DNA from 4 places in the Buttiauxella noackiae genome. Region 4 is predicted to be linked to each of the others. Evidence: predicted binding sites of a transcription regulator. Region 4 holds the regulator's gene; each other region holds the start of a gene.

Region 1 (5,849 bases), on a different contig from region 4:
CTTTATGCACGGCTTGAGCCATTGGCTGGGGCTGGATGTACATGACGTTGGCGCTTATGGTCAGGATCGCTCTCGGGTGCTTGAGCCGGGAATGGTTATCACCGTTGAACCTGGTTTATACATTGGGCCAGATGCAGATGTGCCCGCCGAGTACCGTGGCATTGGTATTCGTATTGAAGACGATATTCTTATCACCGCCGACGGTAACGAAAACCTGACCGCCAGCGTGGTGAAATCCGCGGATGATATTGAAGCCTTAATGGCGGCGGCACGTCAGTCATGAGCGTGATTATTGTCGGTGGCGGTATGGCGGGCGCGACCCTGGCACTTGCGATATCGCATTTGACCTACGGAAAATTGCCGGTCCATTTGATTGAAGCAGTAGATCCTGAATCTGCGACGCACCCCGGTTTTGATGCTCGCGCTATCGCCATTGCGCAAGGGACTTGCCAGCAATTAACACGCATTGGTGTGTGGCCTGCTATTAAAGACTGCGCGACGGCAATTACCACCGTGCATGTCAGCGATCGCGGCCATGCGGGTTTTGTCACGCTGGAAGCGCAGGATTATCAAATTTCCGCGCTGGGCCAGGTGGTGGAACTGCACGACGTTGGGATACGCCTGTTTGCTCTGCTGCGTAAAACGCCGGGTGTGACTGTACATTGCCCGCAGCGTGTTTCGTCGTTTACGCGTGAAACGGATAAAGTCAGCGTCGAGCTTGATAACGGCGAGCTAATCGAAGGCCAGTTGCTAGTGGCTGCCGATGGTTCGCGTTCACCGCTTGCCGCGCAGTGCGGCATGACCTGGCAGCAACAGGATTATCAACAGGTGGCGGTGATCGCCAATATCACCACCTCTGAGCCTCATAACGGGCGCGCATTCGAACGTTTTACCGAGCATGGCCCGCTAGCGATGTTGCCGATGTCTGATGGGCGCTGCTCGTTAGTCTGGTGCCATCCGCTGGACGCTCAGGCTGAAATATCGCAGTGGAGCGACGAGCGTTTCTGCAACGAATTACAGCGTGCATTTGGCTGGCGACTTGGGCGAATTACCCATGCTGGTGCGAGAGTGCAATACCCTCTGTCGTTGACTACGGCTTCGCAGTCGGTATTACACCGCGTTGCGTTGGTGGGAAATGCCGCGCAAACCTTGCATCCGATTGCCGGACAGGGATTTAACCTTGGCTTGCGGGATGTCATGTCGCTTGCTGAAAATCTGGCTGTTGCGCACGAAGCATCTCAGGATGTTGGCAGCTATGCCGTTTTGGCTGGCTACCAGCAACGTCGCAGTGAAGATAAAATCGCCACCATTGGCGTGACGGATGGCTTAGTTCAACTGTTCGCCAACCGTTGGGCTCCGCTGGTGGTGGGGCGCAATCTTGGACTAATGGCGATGGAACATTTTACCCCGGCACGTGATGTGTTGGCACAGCGCACCCTCGGTTGGGTTGCGCGTTAAAGGAGAGTCAATTTGCAAAGCGTTGATGTGGCGATTGTTGGTGGTGGAATGGTTGGGCTGGCAGTTGCCTGTGGTCTACAAGGCAGTGGTTTGCGAGTCGCTGTGCTGGATAACCACCTCCCGCAACCACTAGCCCCTGAATCTGCACCGGCATTACGTGTCTCTGCCATCAATGCCGCCAGCGAAAAACTGCTGGCTCACCTGGGCGTATGGCCGAAAATTATCGCTCAACGCGCCAGTTGCTATCACGGCATGGAAGTGTGGGATCAAGACAGCTTCGGGCATATCGCTTTTGATGATAAATCCTTTGGTTTCAGCCATCTTGGGCACATTATCGAAAATTCGGTAATCCATCATGCCTTGTGGCAGCGTGCCGAGCAGTGCAGCGACGTGACTCTGATGGCTCCAGCCGAATTGCAACAGGTCGCATGGGGTGAAAACGAAGCGTTTATTACCTTGAAAGATGGTGCAATGCTGACTGCGCGTTTGGTGGTCGGCGCAGATGGTGCGAACTCCTGGCTACGCAATCAGGCCGATATTCCGCTGACTTTTTGGGATTATCGCCATCATGCACTGGTTGCCACCATCTGTACCGCTGAACCACATGAAGCAGTGGCTCGTCAGGTGTTTCATGGTGAAGGGATTTTGGCCTTCTTACCATTAAGTGACCCGCATTTATGTTCGATTGTCTGGTCATTGCCGCCGCTGGAAGCTGAACGTATGCAACAGGTAAGCGATGAAGAATTTAACCAGACGCTGTCCGTCGCATTCAATATGCGCCTTGGTTTGTGCAGTGTTGAAAGCGAACGCCAGGTATTCCCACTGACAGGCCGTTACGCCCGCAATTTTGCGGCTCACCGCCTGGCGCTGGTTGGCGATGCGGCACACACCATTCATCCGTTAGCCGGGCAGGGTGTGAATCTTGGGTTTATGGATGCCGCTGAACTGATTGATGAAGTGCGTCGTTTGCATCGCCAGGGCAAAGACATCGGGCAGTATTTGTATCTGCGTCGCTACGAGCGTAGCCGTAAACATAGTGCGGCGATGATGCTTGCCAGTATGCAGGGTTTCCGCGATCTGTTTGCTGGAAGCAACCCGGCGAAGAAACTGCTGCGCGATATTGGCCTGAAACTAGCGGATACGTTACCGGGTGTGAAACCGCAACTTGTAAAGCAGGCGATGGGCTTACACGATCTTCCGGCCTGGTTAAGATAACTACGTCACAATTCCCTTTTTGTTTATCGGAAAGGGAAACGCCCCCCTCATTTGAAAAATTCTAATCTCACCTGTTATTTCGGATTACTTTTTCTCATCCCACGTTTTTAGCGATGTAGTGAATTTGTTTCTGAAATGGTCGTAAATGTTAGCTAACGCTAAATTATGACTCAAACACTTCTTATTTATGCGCGGTGTTTCGCATTTTTTCAGTCGAATACTCTGCATGCTGCGTCTTCTGTTTTGGTCATAAGCTAATGCTATAACGATTTTAGCCTTATGGTTTACTCCCTCATTCAGTGGTAACTTCAGACAAAAGGTAACGTTTGCGTCGCCCTCGGGATCGATGGCGGTGCTGGGTTTCGTCTGAAGAAAAGAAAAGCGAAATGCGCTTTTCAACCAGATGGTTAAAGAGGAAAAAATGACTCAAAAGACCCCTTTGTTTGAACAGCACAATCTCTGCGGTGCGCGCATGGTGGACTTCCATGGCTGGATGATGCCATTGCACTATGGCTCGCAGATTGATGAGCACCATGCAGTGCGCAACGATGCCGGAATGTTTGATGTCTCCCACATGACTATCGTTGATCTGAAAGGCAGCCGCACCCGCGAATTCCTGCGTTATCTCGTTGCAAACGACGTAGCGAAATTGACCCAACCGGGTAAAGCCCTCTACACCGCCATGCTCAACGCCTCCGGTGGTGTTATCGATGACCTGATTATCTATTTCCAGACCGAAGACTTCTTCCGCCTGGTGGTGAACTCCGCCACCCGCGAAAAAGATCTGGCCTGGATTAATCAACACGCTGAACCGTTCGCCGTTGAAGTCACCGTGCGTGATGACTTGTCGCTGATTGCTGTTCAGGGTCCAAATGCTCAGGCTAAAGCCGCGCAATTGTTTACTGAAGAACAACGCAAAGCAGTGGCTGGTATGAAGCCATTCTTCGGTGTTCAGGCGGGTGACCTGTTTATTGCGACCACCGGTTATACCGGTGAGGCGGGCTATGAAATTGCCATGCCAAATGAAAAAGCTGCCGAGTTTTGGGCGCAGCTGGTTGAGATTGGCGTGAAACCTTGCGGCCTTGGCGCGCGTGACACGCTGCGTCTGGAATCCGGTATGAACCTGTATAGCCAGGAAATGGATGAGAGTGTTTCTCCATTAGCCGCGAATATGGGATGGACTATCGCCTGGCAGCCTGAAGACCGTGATTTTATTGGTCGTGAAGCCCTGGAGAGCCAGCGTGAGAAAGGCACCGACCAGCTCGTTGGCTTGATCATGACCGAAAAAGGCGTATTACGTAATGAACTGCCTGTTCGTTTTACTGATGAATCAGGCAACATCCGTGAAGGCGTGATTACCAGCGGGACCTTCTCGCCGACGTTAGGTTACAGCATTGCTCTGGCACGTGTTCCTGCGGGCATTGGCGAAACTGCCATTGTTCAAATCCGCAACCGAGAAATGCCGGTCAAAGTAACCAAACCAATTTTTGTTCGCGGCGGTAAAGCTGTCGCGCAGTGAATTTGAAATCAGGAGAAAAACAATGAGCAATGTGCCTAACGAATTGAAATACAGCAAAGAGCATGAGTGGCTGCGTAAAGAAGCTGATGGTACTTACACCGTTGGTATCACCGAGCACGCGCAAGAGCTGCTGGGCGATATGGTGTTTGTTGACCTGCCAGATGTTGGTGCAACTGTAAGCACGGGCGATGACTGTGCTGTTGCCGAGTCTGTGAAAGCAGCTTCCGATATCTATGCACCAATCAGCGGTGAAATCATTGCCGTGAATACCGAACTGAGCGATGCGCCAGAATTGATCAACAGCGAGCCGTACGCCGCGGGTTGGATCTTCAAAATCAAAGCTAGCGACGAGTCTGAACTGGACGGTCTGCTGGACGCAACTGCGTACGAAGCTCTGTTAGAAGACGAATAAATTCCCTCATCCTTCGTGTTGCTGGGGTGTTGGCGTCGCTCAAACACCTCAGTCACGTACTTATGTACGCACCTGGCGATGTTTTCGCTTACCGCCTACCAGCAACACAAATGATTTTAGGAATTGAAATTAGTCGGGTGAGCTGTACCAGCCCGGTTTGTAGGGTGGATAAACATAGTGCCATCCACCGCTAAAGCCCCACATGTTTCAGGAATCACCGCTCATGACCCAGTCTTTACGTCAGCTTGAAAATCACGAAGCGTTTATCGACCGTCACATTGGACCAAACGCACAGCAGCAACACGAAATGCTGGAGACGGTGGGCGCTCGTTCGTTAAACGAGCTGATCGCTTCGATCGTTCCGGCTGATATCCAGCTTGCCGAGCCACCGCAGGTGGGTGAGGCTGCAACCGAATTCGCGGCCCTGGCGGAATTAAAGACCATTGCCAGCCGTAACAAGCGTTTTAAAACGTACATCGGCATGGGTTACACCGCGGTGCAAACTCCCCCGGTGATTCTACGTAACATGCTGGAAAATCCAGGCTGGTACACCGCATACACGCCGTATCAGCCTGAAGTATCACAAGGCCGCCTTGAAGCTCTGCTTAATTTCCAGCAAGTTACGCTGGATCTTACTGGCCTTGATATCGCTTCTGCTTCTTTGCTCGACGAAGCCACCGCCGCTGCCGAAGCAATGGCAATGGCTAAGCGCGTCAGCAAACTCAAAAATGCCAACCGTTTCTTTGTTGCCGCCGACGTGCATCCGCAAACGCTGGATGTGGTGCGCACCCGTGCTGAAACCTTTGGCTTTGATGTGATTGTCGATGACGCCGCGAAAGTGCTGGATCATCAGGATGTCTTCGGTGTGCTGCTGCAACAAGTGGGCACTACCGGTGAAGTGCATGATTACAGCGCGCTGATTAGCGAACTGAAACAACGTAAAGTCATCGTGAGTGTTGCCGCTGACTTTATGACGCTGGTTCTGCTGACCGCACCAGGTAAACAAGGTGCAGACATCGTGTTTGGTTCCGCACAGCGCTTCGGCGTGCCAATGGGCTACGGTGGTCCACATGCCGCGTTCTTTGCCGCGCGTGACGAATTTAAACGCTCCATGCCTGGCCGTATTATCGGTGTCTCCCGCGATGCAGCGGGCCGTACTGCGCTGCGCATGGCGATGCAAACTCGCGAGCAACATATCCGCCGCGAGAAAGCGAACTCCAACATTTGTACGTCTCAGGTTCTGCT
Region 2 (5,849 bases), on a different contig from region 4:
CAGCAGTATCGAAACGTTTATACAGCTCAGTGGCAGGCTCAACATCTTCAATCTTGACTGTTTCATCTTGCGGGTTCAGAGCAAGCATATCGCGCAATGTTGCCACTGGACGCTCGTTTACAAGCTTCGCGTACTCTAGATAATCTTTGTATTCGCCACTGTTGACGGCTTTTTGCAGCGTCTGAACCACGTCAGGGTTGTAAGCGTGATATTCGCCACCATGAACGTATTTCAATTGCCCACCCTGGTCTAGCGGCTTGCGAGCGAGCCATGCGCGCTTAGACAGGTTCAACAAGTCTTGTTGGAAGTCGTTAAATCCTGCACCACCAATACGGCTGACAACGCCCTGGAAGCACAGCTCAGAAACTTCTTTATGCAGGCCAACTGCTTCAAACAGTTTCGAGCAACGGTAAGAGGCAATAGTCGAGATGCCCATTTTGGACATGATCTTGTACAGACCCTTGTTGATGCCGTTGCGGTAATTCTGCATCACTTCACGGTACGGTTTTTCGATAGCACTGTTGTCGACCAGCTTCGCCAGAGTTTCGTAAGCGAGGTATGGATAGATTGCCGTCGCACCAAAACCGAGCAGAACTGCGAAGTGGTGTGGGTCACGCGCACTTGCTGTTTCGACAATAATGTTCGCATCGCAACGCAGATTTTTCTCGACCAGTCGAGTCTGTATCGCACCAACCGCCATTGGAGCCGGAACCGGAAGGCGATCTTTCGCAATGTTACGGTCAGACAGCACCAACAGCACTGTGCCGTTGCGAACCATACGTTCCGCTTCGTCGCACAGAGCATTTACAGTTTCGTGCAGCGACTGAGCGGAGGCATCGTAGGTGATGTCCAGCGTATCGGCACGGTAGTGCTGCTCTTCAAGTGAAGTGAGCTGCTGGAAATCAGACCACAGCAAAATTGGCGATTTGAAGCTCAGGCGGTGCGCCTGGCCTTCTGCTTCACAGAAGACGTTCATTTCACGGCCAATGCTGGTTGCTAGAGACATTACGTGCGCTTCACGCAGCGGGTCGATTGGCGGGTTAGTTACCTGCGCAAATTGCTGGCGGAAGTAATCGTAAATGATGCGTGGCTGGCTGGAGAGCACGGCAAACGGGGTATCGTCACCCATTGAACCGACCGCTTCCTGGCCATTTTCACCCAGCACACGAATCACAGAATCCAGCTCTTCTACGCTGTAGTTAAACTGTTTCTGGAAGCTTGCGAGGGTATCGTCATCCATTTCACGGGAGCCAACTTCTTCGTCTGGTAAATCTTCAAACGGCACCAGGCGACGGACGTTGTTTTCCATCCACTCTTTATACGGGTGGCGGCTCTTCAAATCGGCATCGGTTTCAGCGGAATGCAAAATTCGGCCAATACGCGTATCGATAACCATCAGCTCGCCAGGGCCGACACGTCCTTTCTCGATGACTTCGTCAGGCTGGTAATCCCAGATCCCAACTTCAGAAGCACAAGTGATCAGCTTATCTTTAGTGATGACGTAGCGCGCCGGGCGCAGACCGTTACGGTCGAGGTTACAGGCAGCGTAACGCCCGTCGGACATCACGATTCCTGCTGGACCATCCCATGGCTCCATATGCATGGAGTTAAAGTCGAAGAAGGCGCGCAGCTCTGGGTCCATGTTCGGGTTGTTCTGCCAGGCTGGTGGAACCAGCAAACGCATGGCGCGAACAATATCCATCCCGCCAGCTAACAGCAGCTCGAGCATGTTATCCATGGAGCTTGAGTCAGAACCGGTTTCGTTCACGAATGGCGCTGCATCATGCAAGTCCGGGATCAACGGAGTCTGGAACTTGTAGGTACGAGCGCGAGCCCACTGGCGGTTACCGGTAATGGTGTTGATTTCACCGTTGTGCGCCAGGTAGCGGAATGGCTGAGCCAGCGGCCAGCGTGGCACGGTGTTGGTGGAGAAACGCTGGTGGAACAGGCAAATAGCTGATTCCAGGCGCAAGTCCGCGAGGTCCAGGTAAAAGCGCGGCAAGTCTGCCGGCATACACAGACCTTTATAGATGTTAACCAGGTTGGAGAGACTACAAACGTAAAAGTCTTTATCCTGGATGCGTTTCTCAATGCGGCGACGGGCGATAAACAGGCGACGTTCCATATCACGTGGGCGCCAGCCAGCCGGAGCATTAACAAAAATTTGTTCGATGCGAGGTTTCGAGGAGAGGGCGATTTCACCGAGTACGTCTTCATTGGTTGGCACTTCGCGCCATCCTACAATCGACAAGGTCTCGTTTTGCAACTCTTCTTCAACGATGCGGCGGCTTGCACTTGCCAGCGCGTCGTCTTTGTTTAAGAAAATCATGCCTACCGCATAATTTTTTGCCAAACGCCAACCACGTTCTTCCGCAACGATTCGGAAGAAACGGTCAGGTTTTTGCAACAGCAGGCCACAACCATCACCGGTTTTACCATCGGCGAGGATTGCTCCACGGTGCTGCATTCGGGCCAGTGCGTGAATAGCAGTACGCACTACCTTGTGGCTAGGTTCGCCTTCTATGTGGGCGATCAGGCCGAAACCACAGTTATCCTTCTCAAGGGATTTATCGTACAACATATCAGTGAACCTCCCCAGGCTCTACGTGATTCCCGATACCGTTTGCGTCCAGACGCAGCAAGGGCATGGCGACGGGGTTTGCGAATCTACGCTTACCGCGTGTGTCGCCCTCTTGATGTCTAACGCATCCGGTTTCACAAGTGTTGAGGACTTGCTTTAGAGGGAATCTAAATTACTGCATAAATATGATGGGCACAGAACCCACCCAGAAAGCTTCCAGCGGATTTCCAAGTTATCGGGAAAGCGCACACAGGTCAAATGGCATTCTTATTTATACGATTATGTGCTAAATGGTATTTAACATCATGAATATAAACATTTTATTATCATTTTTATCGTATTTAAGCGGCAGGGGAATCGCTTGGGTATTGTGATCTCTCTCACTATCTGGCGGGCTGCAAAATTCCAGACCGTGCTGGCAATGTCTAAGTTGGCAGGATCTTGTGCTATAAATGCGCGCTGGCGTGTTGTATGACACTGTTTTTCGCAAGGTCACATATTCTTTAAAAATAGGAGGTCAGTATAAGGAAAAGTAATCATCTTTTGTGTGCGTAAACTTGCACTAATTTTGCATTGTTATGCAATAGGTAAAGCTGCGCCAAAGCGATTGATCCAGGTCATCGCTAAATTGGGCAGATAATGGCAGGCTACGTCCCTTTTACAGGGCGGCCCATCAGATTATGCAGTTACAAAAATTAGTCAATATGTTTGGTGGCGATCTTCAGCGACGTTATGGCCATAAGGTCCATAAACTCGTGCTACATGGCGGTTTCAGTTGCCCAAACCGTGACGGCACCATCGGGCGTGGGGGGTGTACTTTTTGCAATGTTGCCTCTTTTGCTGATGAAACCCAACAAAGTCACTCCATCGCCGATCAACTCGCGCGCCAATCACAGTTAGTGAACCGCGCGCAGCACTATCTCGCTTATTTCCAGGCTTACACCAGTACATGGGCGGAAGTGCAGGTGTTGCGTTCGATGTATCAGCAAGCGGTGAGTCAGGCTAGCATCGTTGGATTATGCGTTGGGACGCGCCCAGATTGTGTGCCAGACAGTGTGCTGGATCTGTTAAGTGAATATCACGATAAAGGCTACGAAGTTTGGCTGGAGTTAGGTTTGCAGACGGCTCATGACAAAACATTGCATCGTATTAATCGTGGGCATGATTTTGCCTGTTATCAGGAAACCACACGTCGAGCACGAGCACGTGGGTTGAAAGTTTGCAGTCATCTTATTGTCGGCTTGCCTGGCGAAACGAAGTCACACTCCATGGAAACGCTGGAAAAAGTCGTTGAGACAGGCGTGGACGGCATCAAACTCCACCCGTTGCATGTCGTTAGCGGTAGCACGATGGCCAAAAGCTGGCTGGCGGGGCGCTTGCAGGCTATTGAATTAGAAGAGTATGCGACAATTGCTGGGGAGATGATTCGCTACACGCCGCTTGATGTCGTATTCCACCGAATTTCTGCCAACGCGCGGCGGCCAACCCTACTGGCACCATTGTGGTGTGAGAATCGTTGGGCCGGGATGGGGGCTATCGATAAATATCTGACTGAACATGGCACACAAGGTTCGGCGATAGGTACTCCATGGAGCCCGGCAATTCTGTTGTAATCCCTAAGCGTGCGGTATATTTAGCTGATTGATGACGAGGGAAACGTTCCATGAAGCAAATCCGGTTACTGGCGCAATATTACGTTGATTTGATGGTGAAGCTCGGATTAGTGCGCTTCTCTTTGTTATTGGCCTCAGCCCTGGTGGTGTTGGCTATCATGGTGCAAATGGCCGTGACGATGTTATTACGCGGCCAGGTTGAAAGTATTGATGTTGTCCGCTCCATCTTTTTCGGCCTGTTAATTACCCCTTGGGCCGTCTATTTCCTTTCTGTGGTGGTTGAGCAACTCGAGGAGTCGCGCCAGCGGCTTTCAAAGCTTGTGCAAAAACTCGAGGAGATGCGCGAAAGAGATTTAAAACTCAATGTGCAGCTCAAAGACAATATTGCTCAATTGAACCAGGAAATCGCCGATCGCGTTAAAGCTGAAGATGAACGCCAGACGATGCTGGAGCAGCTTAAAGTCGAGATGCAGGAGCGCGAAGAGACGCAGCTACAGCTCGAACAGCAATCGTCGTTCTTACGCTCATTCCTCGATGCATCTCCTGACCTTGTTTTTTATCGTAACGAAGACAAAGAGTTTTCCGGCTGTAACCGCGCCATGGAACTACTGACGGGTAAAAGTGAAAAGCAACTGATCAGCCTGAAACCAGAAGATGTCTACTCGCCAGAGGCGGCGCAGAAGGTTATTGAAACCGACGAGAAAGTATTCCGTCATAATGTTTCCCTCACCTACGAACAATGGCTGGATTACCCTGATGGGCGTAAAGCCTGCTTTGAAATTCGTAAAGTGCCTTATTACGACCGCGTCGGTAAGCGCCATGGTTTGATGGGCTTTGGTCGCGATATTACCGAGCGTAAGCGTTATCAGGATGCGCTTGAGCGCGCCAGCCGAGACAAAACTACCTTCATTTCTACTATCAGCCACGAACTACGTACACCATTGAACGGTATAGTCGGTTTAAGCCGTATCCTGCTTGATACCGAGCTGAATCCTGAACAAACAAATTATCTCAAGACCATTCATGTTTCGGCGATTACTCTTGGAAATATTTTCAACGATATCATTGATATGGATAAACTCGAGCGCCGTAAGGTTCAGCTTGATAACCAACCGATTGATTTCACCAGTTTCCTTGCTGATCTGGAAAATCTTTCGGGCTTGCAGGCACAGCAAAAAGGGTTGACGCTCGAAATGAACCCAACCTTGCCGTTACCGCATAAAGTGGTAACGGACGGTACGCGTTTGCGCCAGATTCTCTGGAACCTGATTAGCAATGCGGTGAAGTTCACGCCGAAAGGTGGACTGGTGGCGGTTCGTGTGCGTTATGACGAAGAAAATACGCTGCGCTTTGAAGTGCAGGATTCCGGGATTGGCATCCCGCAGGATGAGCAGGACAAAATCTTCGCAATGTATTATCAGGTCAAGGATATCCACGGTGGTAAACCAGCAACCGGTACGGGGATTGGTCTGGCGGTATCGCGTCGTCTGGCTAAGAGCATGGGAGGCGATATTACCGTTAGCAGTAAGCCGGGTGAAGGCTCTCTGTTTACCCTGACGATTCAGGCGCCGCGTGTGGCGGATGAAGTTGAAGATACCCTCGAAGATGACGAAATGCCGTTGCCAGCGTTGCACGTTTTGCTGGTGGAAGACATT
Region 3 (5,849 bases), on a different contig from region 4:
CTTAGTGATTAGCGATCTGCGGATGGATGAGATGGATGGCATGGCGCTGTTTGCCGAAATCCAGAAAGCACAACCGGGAATGCCGGTTATCATTCTGACCGCTCACGGTTCTATTCCGGATGCCGTGGCCGCAACACAGCAGGGCGTTTTTAGTTTCCTGACTAAACCAGTTGATAAAGATGCGCTCTACAAGGCGATTGACGATGCTCTCGAGCATACGGTCACTGCCGGCGATGATATGTGGCGCGACACTATTGTTACCCGCAGCCCAACGATGCTGCGCTTGTTGGATCAGGCACGCATGGTGGCTCAGTCGGATGTTAGCGTGCTGATTAACGGGCAAAGCGGGACCGGCAAAGAGATCCTCGCGCAGGCTATTCACAACGCCAGTCCGCGCAGCAAAAAAGCGTTCATCGCCATTAACTGTGGTGCGCTGCCGGAGCAGTTGCTGGAGTCAGAACTGTTTGGCCATTCGCGTGGCGCGTTTACCGGTGCAGTCAGCAGCAGAGAAGGGCTGTTCCAGGCCGCAGAAGGCGGAACGTTATTCCTTGATGAAATTGGCGATATGCCGATTCCTTTGCAGGTCAAATTATTGCGCGTGTTGCAAGAGCGTAAAGTGCGTCCGCTAGGCAGTAACCGCGATCTCGATATCGACGTGCGTATTCTTTCCGCCACCCACCGTGATTTACCCAAAGCGATGGAGCGCGGCGAGTTCCGCGAAGATCTGTTTTACCGCCTCAATGTGGTGAGCCTGAAGATCCCGGCTCTGCATGAACGGGCAGAAGATGTGCCTTTGTTGGCGAATCATTTATTACGCCAGTCAGCCGATCGCCATAAGCCATTTGTTCGCAGCTTTTCCACCGATGCAATGAAACGCCTGATGGCGGCAAGTTGGCCGGGCAATGTGCGCCAGTTGGTTAACGTGATTGAACAGTGCGTAGCTTTGACATCAGCTCCCGTTATCAGCGAAGCGCTGGTCCAGCAGGCTCTCGAGGGTGAGAATACTGCGCTGCCGACTTTCGTTGAAGCACGCAACCAGTTCGAGCTGAACTATCTGCGCAAATTGCTGCAAATGACCAAAGGTAATGTCACCCAGGCCGCGCGCGTAGCGGGGCGTAACCGTACTGAATTCTACAAATTACTCTCAAGGCATGAACTCGATGCCAATGACTTTAAAGAGTAGTTTGTGGTAATTTGAAACCACGATTACTGTAACCAGGCAGCACACTAGAGTTGTGCGGGAACCGGAAATACCATGAAAAAAATTGATGCGATTATTAAACCGTTCAAACTGGATGACGTGCGCGAAGCGCTGGCAGAAGTTGGTATCACCGGCATGACGGTAACTGAAGTTAAAGGTTTTGGTCGTCAGAAAGGGCACACCGAATTGTACCGTGGTGCTGAGTACATGGTGGATTTCCTGCCAAAAGTAAAAATTGAAATTGTCGTCACCGACGACATCGTTGATACCTGCGTGGATACCATTATCCGCACTGCGCAAACTGGTAAAATCGGCGATGGTAAAATCTTTGTCTTTGACGTAGCGCGTGTGGTGCGTATTCGTACCGGCGAAGAAGACGACGCGGCGATTTAAGTGTGTTTAATGTCGGATGTCGTTTTTGCTCATCCGACTTATGAACACTGAAGTAGGGTGGATGAGCGAAAGCGACATCCACCGTGTTTTTTGATCACATCACTTTATGCGGGCCAAAGCATTCGTAATTAATTCGCTCCTGCCCAACGCCTAGCTTCACTAACTGCTCCGCCGCAAAACGCATAAAGCTCACCGGCCCACACAGATAAAACTGCATCTCTGGCGCACTGATTTTGCTTTCCAGAGCCAGTAAATCCATCAAACCTTCGCTATCAAATTTCGCCTGTGTACGGCAGCTTTCACCTGGATTGCGGTACCATACGTGGCGCTCAAAGCGTGGCAGCTGTTCCCCCAGGTGATTCACTTCATCCGCAAATGCATGCACGTCACTATGTTCTGCCGCATGGAACCAGTTCACCTGTGCGTAATGGGCATTTTTCGCCAGCGTATCGAGCATTGCCAGCATCGGCGTTTGGCCAACACCTGCTGAAATCAACGTAACCGGCGTTTGCGCGTTCACTTCCATAAAGAAATCACCGGCAGGCGCAGCCAGATGCACTTCATCGCCCACTTGTGCGTGGTTGTGTAACCAGCTTGAAACCTGGCCCAAATCTTCGCGTTTAACCGCAATGCGATAAGTTTTGCCATCAGGCTTGCGGGTCAGTGAGTACTGGCGAATTTCCTGATGCGGGAAGCCTTCAGGTTTCAGCCACACGCCAATGTATTGGCCTGGCTGATAATCAGCGACTGGTTTACCGTCAACCGGAGCAAATTCAAAACTGGTGATGAGTGCGCTCTGCGGCTCTTTTGCCACAATACGGAAAGCGCGTGTCCCTTCCCAGCCGCCATTTTTCGCCGCGTTATCCTGGTAAATTTCTGCCTCACGGTTGATAAACACGCCCGCCAGAACGCCGTACGCTTTGCCCCACGCATCCAGCACTTCCTGGCCTGGGCTGAACATTTCATCAAGCGTCGCTAACAGATGGCCACCGACAATGTCGTACTGATCAGGTTTAATCTGGAAACTGGTGTGCTTCTGCGCGATTTTCTCAACCGCAGGCAACAGCACTTCCAGATTTTCGATATTGGTGGCGTATGCGCAGATAGCGTTGAACAGCGCTTCACGTTGATCGCCGTTGCGCTGGTTGCTCATATTGAAAATCTCTTTCAGCTCAGGATTATGGCTGAACATGCGATCGTAAAAGTGTGCGGTAAGTTTCGGGCCGGTTGCTGCAAGCAGGGGAATGGTGGATTTCACAACGGCGATGGTTTGTGCATCAAGCATGAGATAGCTCCATTTTTAACGTTTAAAGTTAATGTTGTATTTTAAATGCATCTTATTAAATAATCAGAATAAAAAAAAGCACTACTGTGTAAATGGATACTGACTGAGTCGATTCGGCTCACATAACGTGAAATTTCTGCATGTTGATGATGAATTAATATCCGTTGAAACAGCTTGCCACTTTTCCCTTCAAACCCTTGCGGGACGCCAAGCCAATCGTTTGCGTAAAAACCTATGTCAAGACCTATCACACGATAACGTTTCGGTTTACACTGTTGCCCGTTGTATTTATTGCGGCCGTAAAGCTGTGCAAATATTTGCTGTTAGCTGAGTGAAGGAGAAGCGAATGTTAAAACGTGAAATGAACATTGCCGATTATGATGCCGATTTATGGCAGGCTATGGAGCAAGAAAAAGTACGTCAGGAAGAGCACATTGAACTGATCGCCTCCGAAAACTACACCAGCCCGCGCGTGATGCAGGCGCAGGGTTCTCAGTTAACCAACAAGTACGCTGAAGGTTATCCAGGCAAACGTTACTACGGCGGTTGCGAATATGTTGACGTGGTTGAGCAACTGGCTATCGACCGTGCAAAAGAGCTGTTTGGCGCTGATTATGCTAACGTGCAGCCGCACTCCGGTTCCCAGGCTAACTTCGCGGTATACACCACGCTGCTGGAACCAGGCGACACCGTTCTGGGTATGAACCTGGCACACGGCGGCCACCTGACTCACGGCTCCCCGGTAAACTTCTCCGGTAAGCTGTACAACATCGTTCCTTACGGTATCGATGAATCTGGTCATATCGACTATGCAGATCTGGAAAAACAAGCTAAAGCTCATAAGCCGAAAATGATCATCGGCGGCTTCTCTGCTTATTCCGGCGTGGTTGACTGGGCGAAAATGCGTGAAATCGCAGACATGGTTGATGCGAAACTGTTCGTGGACATGGCGCACGTTGCGGGCCTGATTGCCGCGGGCGTTTACCCGAACCCTGTTCCACACGCTCACGTTGTTACTACTACTACACACAAAACGCTGGCTGGCCCGCGCGGTGGTTTAATTCTCGCAAAAGGCGGCAGCGAAGAGCTGTATAAGAAACTGAACTCCGCTGTATTCCCAGGCGCGCAGGGTGGCCCACTGATGCACGTTATCGCGGGCAAAGCTGTTGCACTGAAAGAAGCAATGGAACCTGAGTTCAAAACTTATCAGCAACAAGTTGCTAAGAATGCAAAAGCAATGGTTTCTGTGTTCCTGGACCGCGGTTACAAAGTGGTTTCTGGCGGTACTGACAACCATCTGTTCCTGCTGGATCTGGTTGATAAAAACCTGACGGGTAAAGAAGCTGATGCAGCCCTCGGTCGCGCAAACATCACCGTGAACAAAAACAGCGTGCCAAACGATCCGAAGAGCCCGTTTGTGACTTCTGGTATTCGTATCGGTACGCCAGCGGTAACTCGTCGTGGCTTCAACGAAGCTGATGTTCGTGAACTGGCTGGCTGGATGTGTGATGTGCTTGATAGCATCAACGACGAAGCGGTCATTGAACGCACTAAGCAAAAAGTGTTGGATATTTGCGCGCGCTTACCTGTTTACGCGTAATACCCGTCATCCTTCATGCTGTAGGGGGCTCACTTACCGCCTACCCGCAACTCGAATGCTTACGAGTATAAAGTCTGACTCAACCCCGGCTTGCCGGGGTTTTTTTATGCCTGCACGTTATTACATCTCGTTTAACGCAACTTCTGCGTACAGATACCCAATCCCCATGACCTGCTGTGGCCTGCTTAATTGTCCAAAACTAATCTGCGTGGCGTTCATCTTCAGTGAGTCGCCGTGATCAAATGGATTAAATCCAATCTGCTTGTCGATAGTTGCAAGCCAGCTTTCACCAAATGCACAGCTTCTGCCATAAAACAAAATCTGATTGATATTCAGGATATTGAGGAAATTGTACAGACTTAACCCAATGGCGTTTGCGGCACTTTCGACCCAACGGCACACCTGTTCATCGCCTTCGTGCCAGGCAGCAATAAGCTGTGCTGAGGTTATCGATTCAGGGTCGAGCTTAGGCGTTCCTGGCTGTGATTTTAACCATATGCGTGCCTGCTTTTTTAACGCGCTCAACGAAGCTACTGTTTCCAGGCAACCATAGCGCCCGCAGTCACAAGCCATGCCGTCTGGGTTCACAATGGTATGGCCGATTTGCCCACTGCCATATAAACTGCCGCGATAAATCTGCCCGTTGATTACAAACGATGAACCAATCCCGTAATCGACATTTATCACGCAGAAATCCTGGCGATTTGCTGGATTCTGCCATTTTTCTGCCAGTGCTAGCATCACGCAGTCGTTATCGACTCTTACCGTTACACCAAGCTTTTCCTCGAGCAGATATTTAATTTCCACCGGCTCACGCCACGGAGCCTGCGGCATGGTTTGCGAAACGCCTGTTACAGGATCGACTTGGCCATGAATAGCTAAAGCGAGATTGATGACTTTTTTCGGCCAGATTTTGCGTTGGTTACGCCAGATGTTCTCAATAGTGGCCAGTAATGCCTGCGGTGTGGTGGCGTTCACATGGATGTGTACAAATTCCCCTTGCGGTGAAAGCTGTGCATCGCACAGTTGGCTTTCAATACTGGTGGGCGAGACATTCATGCATAGAATGAAATCGCCATCAGGTGGAATTTGATAACTGCCGCTGTTAATGCCTCGGTTACTGAGATTTTCACTGGAATGGCTCAATTTCCCATCGCTCACCAGCTCCTCAAGGATCTTACTCACCGCTGGAATGGACAGCCCGGTGTACTGCGCAAACTGTGATTTGCTTAGGCGCTTATGCTGCCAAACCAGTTTCATAATCGTCTGGCGATTGAGTTGGCGCACGCGTTGATTATTCAGCCCTGAATCATGCATTTCACTAAACTCCGTTAACTTTATTGTGTGAGCATTAAGCGCTCTAAGCCGTA
Region 4 (5,849 bases):
ATCCGGTAGTCATTGACGTTGAAACCGCCGGGTTTAACGCTAAAACCGATGCTTTACTTGAAGTCGCAGCCATCACTTTAAAGATGGATCAAGACGGCTGGTTATCGATTGACGAAACCCTGCATTTCCATGTTGAACCTTTTGAGGGTGCAATTCTTCAGCCTGAAGCGCTGGCCTTTAATGGTATCGACCCGCATAACCCGTTGCGTGGTGCAGTGAGTGAATATGACGCGCTGCACGCAATTTTTAAAATGGTGCGCAAAGGCATTAAAGACACCGGCTGTAACCGCGCGATCATGGTCGCCCATAATGCGACATTCGATCACAGCTTTATGATGGCAGCGGCAGAACGTGCTTCTTTAAAACGTAACCCGTTCCATCCATTTGTGACCTTTGACACTGCCGCACTGAGCGGGTTGGTGCTGGGCCAGACGGTACTCGCCAAAGCGTGTATCGCCGCAGGTATGCCATTTGACAGCAGCCAGGCGCACTCAGCTCTATATGATACTGAGCAAACAGCCATGCTATTTTGCGAAATCGTCAACCGCTGGAAACGACTCGGTGGTTGGCCTCTACCCTTACCGGTTGAGCCAGAATCTGAAGCATAAAAAAAGCGACCTTAACGGGTCGCTTTTTACTTCTGGCTAGATCTGATTCGGGTTGCAAATTACTCTGCGTCTGGCTCTTCAGATTTGTACTTAGCTGCAGTCTCTTTAATCAGAGATTGCAATTCACCACGCTGATACATCTCAATGATGATATCGCAACCGCCAACCAGCTCACCATCAACCCACAGCTGCGGGAAGGTAGGCCAGTTAGCGTATTTTGGCAGCTCAGCACGGATGTCTGGGTTCTGTAAAATATCAACGTACGCGAAACGCTCACCACAAGCGGATAGCGCCTGCACAGCCTGGGCGGAGAAGCCACAGCTAGGCAGTTTCGGAGAACCTTTCATATAAAGAAGAATTGGGTTCTCAGTAATCTGTTGTTGGATTTTTTCAATAGTGCTCATTGCATGCTTCCTCAAACCAAGTCCTGGCATTAGCCTGCCATTGTAGCGATTGACGCCCCCTCCAGAAAACACCATTTTTTACAGGGTTTTTCTGTCGTACGCGATGGAGGGACAACATGCATTAAGAATAACACTTTTCCTGCCACTGAAAATCAGCAAATAATCCTAAGCCTGATCAATAAATAGCCTTACAACCATTAGTTTGGTTATTTTTTTTGCGTCCGGTAACGAAACAGCAAGACGAATAGTAAAAGGTTATTAACTTTATCGTACTTAATAGATTAGAATCGGCGGGTTTCGCAAAATCATACACGGGCATGATGGTTTTTCTCATGCATTCATTTTAACCAGGGGATTGTCGAGTGGCGCGGATAACAAAAATTTCTATCACGCTCTGTGCTCTGCTATTTACCTTGCCGTATACACCATTGACGCAGGCGTCTGAGCACGCTCGTCCCGTGGTGGCGTCCAAAGCGCACGTTGTGAAAAATACAACGAAGAGCACAGAAAAGAGCAGTAAGAGTAAAACCACCACCGCCAGCAAAAAAAGCACCACCTCAGCTAAAACGGCCAGCAAGAAAAAAGAAACAACTGCCGCAAAAAGTAAAACCGCCAAAAATGCCAGCAGCGCTAAAACAAAGAATCTTGCAAAAAACTCCCGCAATAAAACTTCTAAGCTCGCAAAAGCCCAGCCTGTTACTTTCACCGAAAAATGCAGCAAGCCGCGTAAAGGCCATAAAGCGCATTGTGTAAAAGTGAAATCAGAACAGCCAACGACGATTGCAGCGGCGCATAAAGTCCGTGTGCAAAAAGCACAAAAAACGGCAATGAACAAATTGATGGGCCAGATCGGTAAGCCGTATCGTTGGGGTGGCACCTCACCAGTTACCGGTTTCGATTGCAGTGGTCTGGTTTACTACGCATACAAAGACTTAGTGAAGTTCCGTATTCCTCGTACCGCTAATGAGATGTATCACCTGCGTGATGCCTCATCTGTAGATCGTGGAGAGCTGGAAACGGGTGATTTGGTGTTCTTCCGTACTCAGGGTCGTGGTACTGCTGATCACGTTGGTGTATACGTCGGCAATGGTAAATTCATTCAGTCACCACGTACCGGTCAGGACATCCAGATCACCTCTTTGAGCGAAGATTACTGGCAACGTCACTATGTCGGCGCAAAACGCGTTATGACACCTAAAACCATTCGTTAAATCTGCTACCTGCCCTTCCCTGGGCAGGTAAGTTCCCTCTTTTGCTTATCCTTTCAATTTGTTACCCTAAACCCGCACTAAAAGTGTTTATTTAACAATAGATACCCAAAGTAATTCGAGTTGCATCGCAGCGGCAAGAGAATGAATAAAGCCAACAAAGATGTAGCTCGAAGTATCACGGGTAATAAGGAGTCAGCAATGTCGTTCGAACTACCTGCACTACCATATGCAAAAGATGCTTTAGCACCGCATATCTCCGCCGAAACTCTGGAATACCATTACGGTAAACACCATCAAACTTATGTCACTAACCTGAACAATCTGGTTAAGGGCACCGCGTTTGAAGGTAAAACTCTCGAAGAGATCGTTCGGACTTCCGAAGGTGGCGTGTTTAACAACGCAGCTCAGGTCTGGAACCATACCTTCTACTGGAATTGCCTGGCACCAAATGCTGGCGGTGAACCAACTGGAGAGCTTCTGGAAGCCATTAATAAGTCATTTGGTAGCTTTGCTGAGTTTAAACAGCAATTCACTGATGCGGCTATCAAAAACTTTGGCGCTGGCTGGACCTGGCTTGTCAAACAAGAAGATGGTGCTTTGGCGATCGTCTCTACCTCAAACGCGGGTACACCACTGACAACAGCAGCAACGCCGTTATTGACTGTGGATGTGTGGGAACATGCGTACTACATCGACTACCGCAATGCTCGTGCTGGTTACCTTGAGCATTTCTGGGCGTTGGTGAACTGGGAGTTTGTTGCGAAGAACCTGGCAGCATAAAACCTAAAAGATATGGGCCGCGATTGCGGCCCATTTTAATCAGAGCGATGTATCAATGCAGTACGGCGGTTAGCGCGCCACACACAATCAGTGCCAAAACAACAACCGTGGTCATGATTGAAAATTTCAGATCGGTACTCATTAGCAAACTCCTTTTATTACCTTACAATCGGTGTGTCGGATTGATTTTCCCACAATCAGACATAAAAATCCCCCTCGTTTTAACCTGATATCGCTTTTCCCTCTTTCACTTTTCTCCAGGATAGGCCAAAATCCCACGCTAATTTATTGCGTACCATCTATTCAACGCCCTCCTTCCGTTTTATGTCGCAATCCCGGCATACCTGCAACCTTAACGTTGCCTCAGGAGTTAGCGTACGCAATCGTTTAACACATTGGTTATCAGGGGTTTACGATATGGCCCGGAGTGAAATTTAATGGCGACAATCAAGGACGTAGCGAAGCTCGCAAACGTTTCCACTACAACCGTATCACATGTGATCAACAAAACCCGTTTTGTGGCGGAAGAGACACGTAATGCGGTATGGGCTGCGATTAAACAATTGCACTATTCACCTAGCGCCGTCGCGCGTAGCTTGAAAGTTAATCACACCAAAACGATTGGTTTGCTAGCCACTTCCAGCGAAGCACCCTATTTTGCCGAGATAATTGAAGCTGTCGAAAATAGCTGCTTTGAAAAAGGCTATACCCTGATTCTGGGTAATGCGCATAACAACTTCGAAAAACAGCGCGCCTATTTGTCCATGATGGCGCAAAAACGCGTTGATGGCCTATTGGTGATGTGTTCTGAATACCCGGAATCATTACTGACTATGCTTGAAGAATATCGTCACATCCCAATGGTTGTGATGGACTGGGGTGAAGCCCGCGCAGATTTTACCGACTCCGTTGTCGATAATGCTTTCCACGGTGGCTACCTGGCAGGACGTTATTTGATTGAGCGTGGCCACCGTGAGATTGGTGCAATTCCCGGTCAAATGGAACGTAATACCGGTGGTGGCCGCCATGCAGGGTTTATGAAGGCACTTGAAGAAGCGGGTATCTCTATTCCTGACAACTGGATTGTTCAAGGTGACTTTGAACCTGAGTCAGGCTACCGCGCCATGCAGCAGATAATCGGTCAGTCTCATCGCCCAACTGCAGTATTCTGCGGCGGTGACATTATGGCGATGGGCGCAATTTGTGCTGCTGATGAGATGGGTTTACGCGTGCCGCAGGATATTTCCATTATCGGTTACGACAACGTGCGTAACGCGCGTTATTTCTCACCGGCATTGACCACTATTCACCAGCCGAAGGATTCGTTGGGTGAAACAGCATTCAATATGCTGCTGGATAGAATCGTCAATAAACGCGAAGAGTCGCAGTCGATTGAAGTCCATCCACGTCTGATTGAACGCCGTTCAGTGGCAGATGGTCCATTCCGCGATTATCGTCGCTAAGTTAAGTCGGATGACGCTATGCTTATCCGACCTATGAAATGCAGTTGTCGGGTGGATTACCACCCGATTTATAATGGCTCCTGCAACCACTCCTGATTCATCGTCTCGCTATCCCCTAAATACTCCAGCAGCCAGGCCAGGGCTGGCGAAGCGTCATTTTGCCGCCATGTCAGGCAACATGCTGCATCCGGGAATGGGTTATCGAGTGTCAGCTGACTCCACTGCCCAGAAGCCAACCACGGCCTTGCTATGTGCAATGGCACCATGCCGATACATAACCCCGCGCTAAGACAATCAGAGCCTGATTCCCAGTCCGGAACCACAACTCGACGCTGGTTATCCAAAAGCCAGGTAATACGCTTCGGTAGCGAACGGGAAGTATCTTCGAGTACTAACGACGGCCAGGCCCGTAGATCATCATCACTTAAAGTTCCGCCCTGTCGTGCCAGCGGATGGTTTGATGACACCACACAGCGCCAGCTCAGCGCCCCCATATCGCGAAAAGCATAGCGCCCCCCGACAGGAATGGCTTGTGTCGCGCCAATCGCGACTTCAACTCGTCCGTCAGCTAGCGCATCCCACACGCCATTAAACACCTCCTGAAAAATACGCAGTTCGATATCAGGAAAGTGGCGATAAAAATCCAACACCAACTGCCGCGTTCGTTCGGGCTTAACGATATTATCGACGGCTATCGCCAGATGGCCGCGCCATCCATTTGCGATCTGTTGGCACTGTTGCCGTGTCGTCATCATTTTTTTGATAACAGAGCGGCCTTCTTTCAAAAAAAAGATGCCTGCGGGGGTTAATTCTACATCCCGATGACGACGTTCGAATAACGGAACGGCTAACCAGTCTTCCAACTGCCGTACCGTATAGCTGATAGCTGACGGAACGCGGTGTAACTCTTGTGCTGCACCGCTGAAGCTACCATTGCGCGCTACCGCATCTATCACTTCCAGCGAATATTCTGACCACATTTCTCTGCTCACAAATTTTTTGAACGCAACCTACAAATATTAGCGTTTCACAAGCGTATTTGCACTCCGTACACTCACGCGGCAATCAACCTGCACGATAAAACAAGAGAACATTATGCAACCATCAAAAGGATTTCTTATCTGGCTGGCTGGATTAAGTGTGTTGGGCTTCCTCGCCACAGACATGTATCTGCCTGCTTTCGCTGCCATTCAGCAAGATTTACAGACCGATGCCTCCGCCGTCAGTGCGAGTCTGAGCCTGTTCCTTGCCGGCTTTGCGCTTGCCCAGTTAATGTGGGGGCCGTTATCTGACCATTTCGGACGTAAACCAATTTTGTTAGCAGGCCTGAGCCTGTTCGCCGTCGGTTGTATTGGTATGTTGTGGGTAGAAAGTGCCACTGCT

The links. Region 4 encodes PurR, which represses purine synthesis genes. Its sites were predicted from a motif close to CANGCAAACGTTTGCNTG; they were not measured.
Region 1: a site for PurR is predicted at 2,989-3,006, ahead of gcvT (glycine cleavage system aminomethyltransferase GcvT). Genes of this name have one in related genera too.
Region 2: a site for PurR is predicted at 2,613-2,630, ahead of gltB (glutamate synthase large subunit). Genes of this name have one in related genera too.
Region 3: a site for PurR is predicted at 3,089-3,106, ahead of glyA (serine hydroxymethyltransferase). Genes of this name have one in related genera too.

Annotation. Positions count from the first base shown of each region.
Region 1 is NZ_JPRU01000002.1:342,581-348,429, reverse strand. Features, by position in the region: gene pepP (Xaa-Pro aminopeptidase) at 1-283, shown strand, start outside; gene ubiH (2-octaprenyl-6-methoxyphenyl hydroxylase) at 280-1,458, shown strand; gene ubiI (FAD-dependent 2-octaprenylphenol hydroxylase) at 1,471-2,673, shown strand; gene gcvT (glycine cleavage system aminomethyltransferase GcvT) at 3,095-4,192, shown strand; gene gcvH (glycine cleavage system protein GcvH) at 4,215-4,604, shown strand; gene gcvP (aminomethyl-transferring glycine dehydrogenase) at 4,828-5,849, shown strand, end outside.
Region 2 is NZ_JPRU01000002.1:1,549,230-1,555,078, reverse strand. Features, by position in the region: gene gltB (glutamate synthase large subunit) at 1-2,581, opposite strand, end outside; gene mnmL (tRNA modification radical SAM protein MnmL/YtqA) at 3,262-4,194, shown strand; gene arcB (aerobic respiration two-component sensor histidine kinase ArcB) at 4,245-5,849, shown strand, end outside.
Region 3 is NZ_JPRU01000002.1:1,276,218-1,282,066, reverse strand. Features, by position in the region: gene glrR (two-component system response regulator GlrR) at 1-1,183, shown strand, start outside; gene glnB (nitrogen regulatory protein P-II) at 1,256-1,594, shown strand; gene hmpA (NO-inducible flavohemoprotein) at 1,689-2,879, opposite strand; gene glyA (serine hydroxymethyltransferase) at 3,226-4,479, shown strand; gene IX31_RS14320 (ROK family protein) at 4,600-5,796, opposite strand.
Region 4 is NZ_JPRU01000001.1:333,092-338,940, reverse strand. Features, by position in the region: gene rnt (ribonuclease T) at 1-608, shown strand, start outside; gene grxD (monothiol glutaredoxin 4) at 668-1,012, opposite strand; gene IX31_RS01470 (C40 family peptidase) at 1,375-2,223, shown strand; gene sodB (superoxide dismutase [Fe]) at 2,422-3,003, shown strand; gene cydH (cytochrome bd-I oxidase subunit CydH) at 3,056-3,145, opposite strand; gene purR (HTH-type transcriptional repressor PurR) at 3,441-4,466, shown strand; gene punR (DNA-binding transcriptional activator PunR) at 4,535-5,446, opposite strand; gene punC (purine nucleoside transporter PunC) at 5,562-5,849, shown strand, end outside.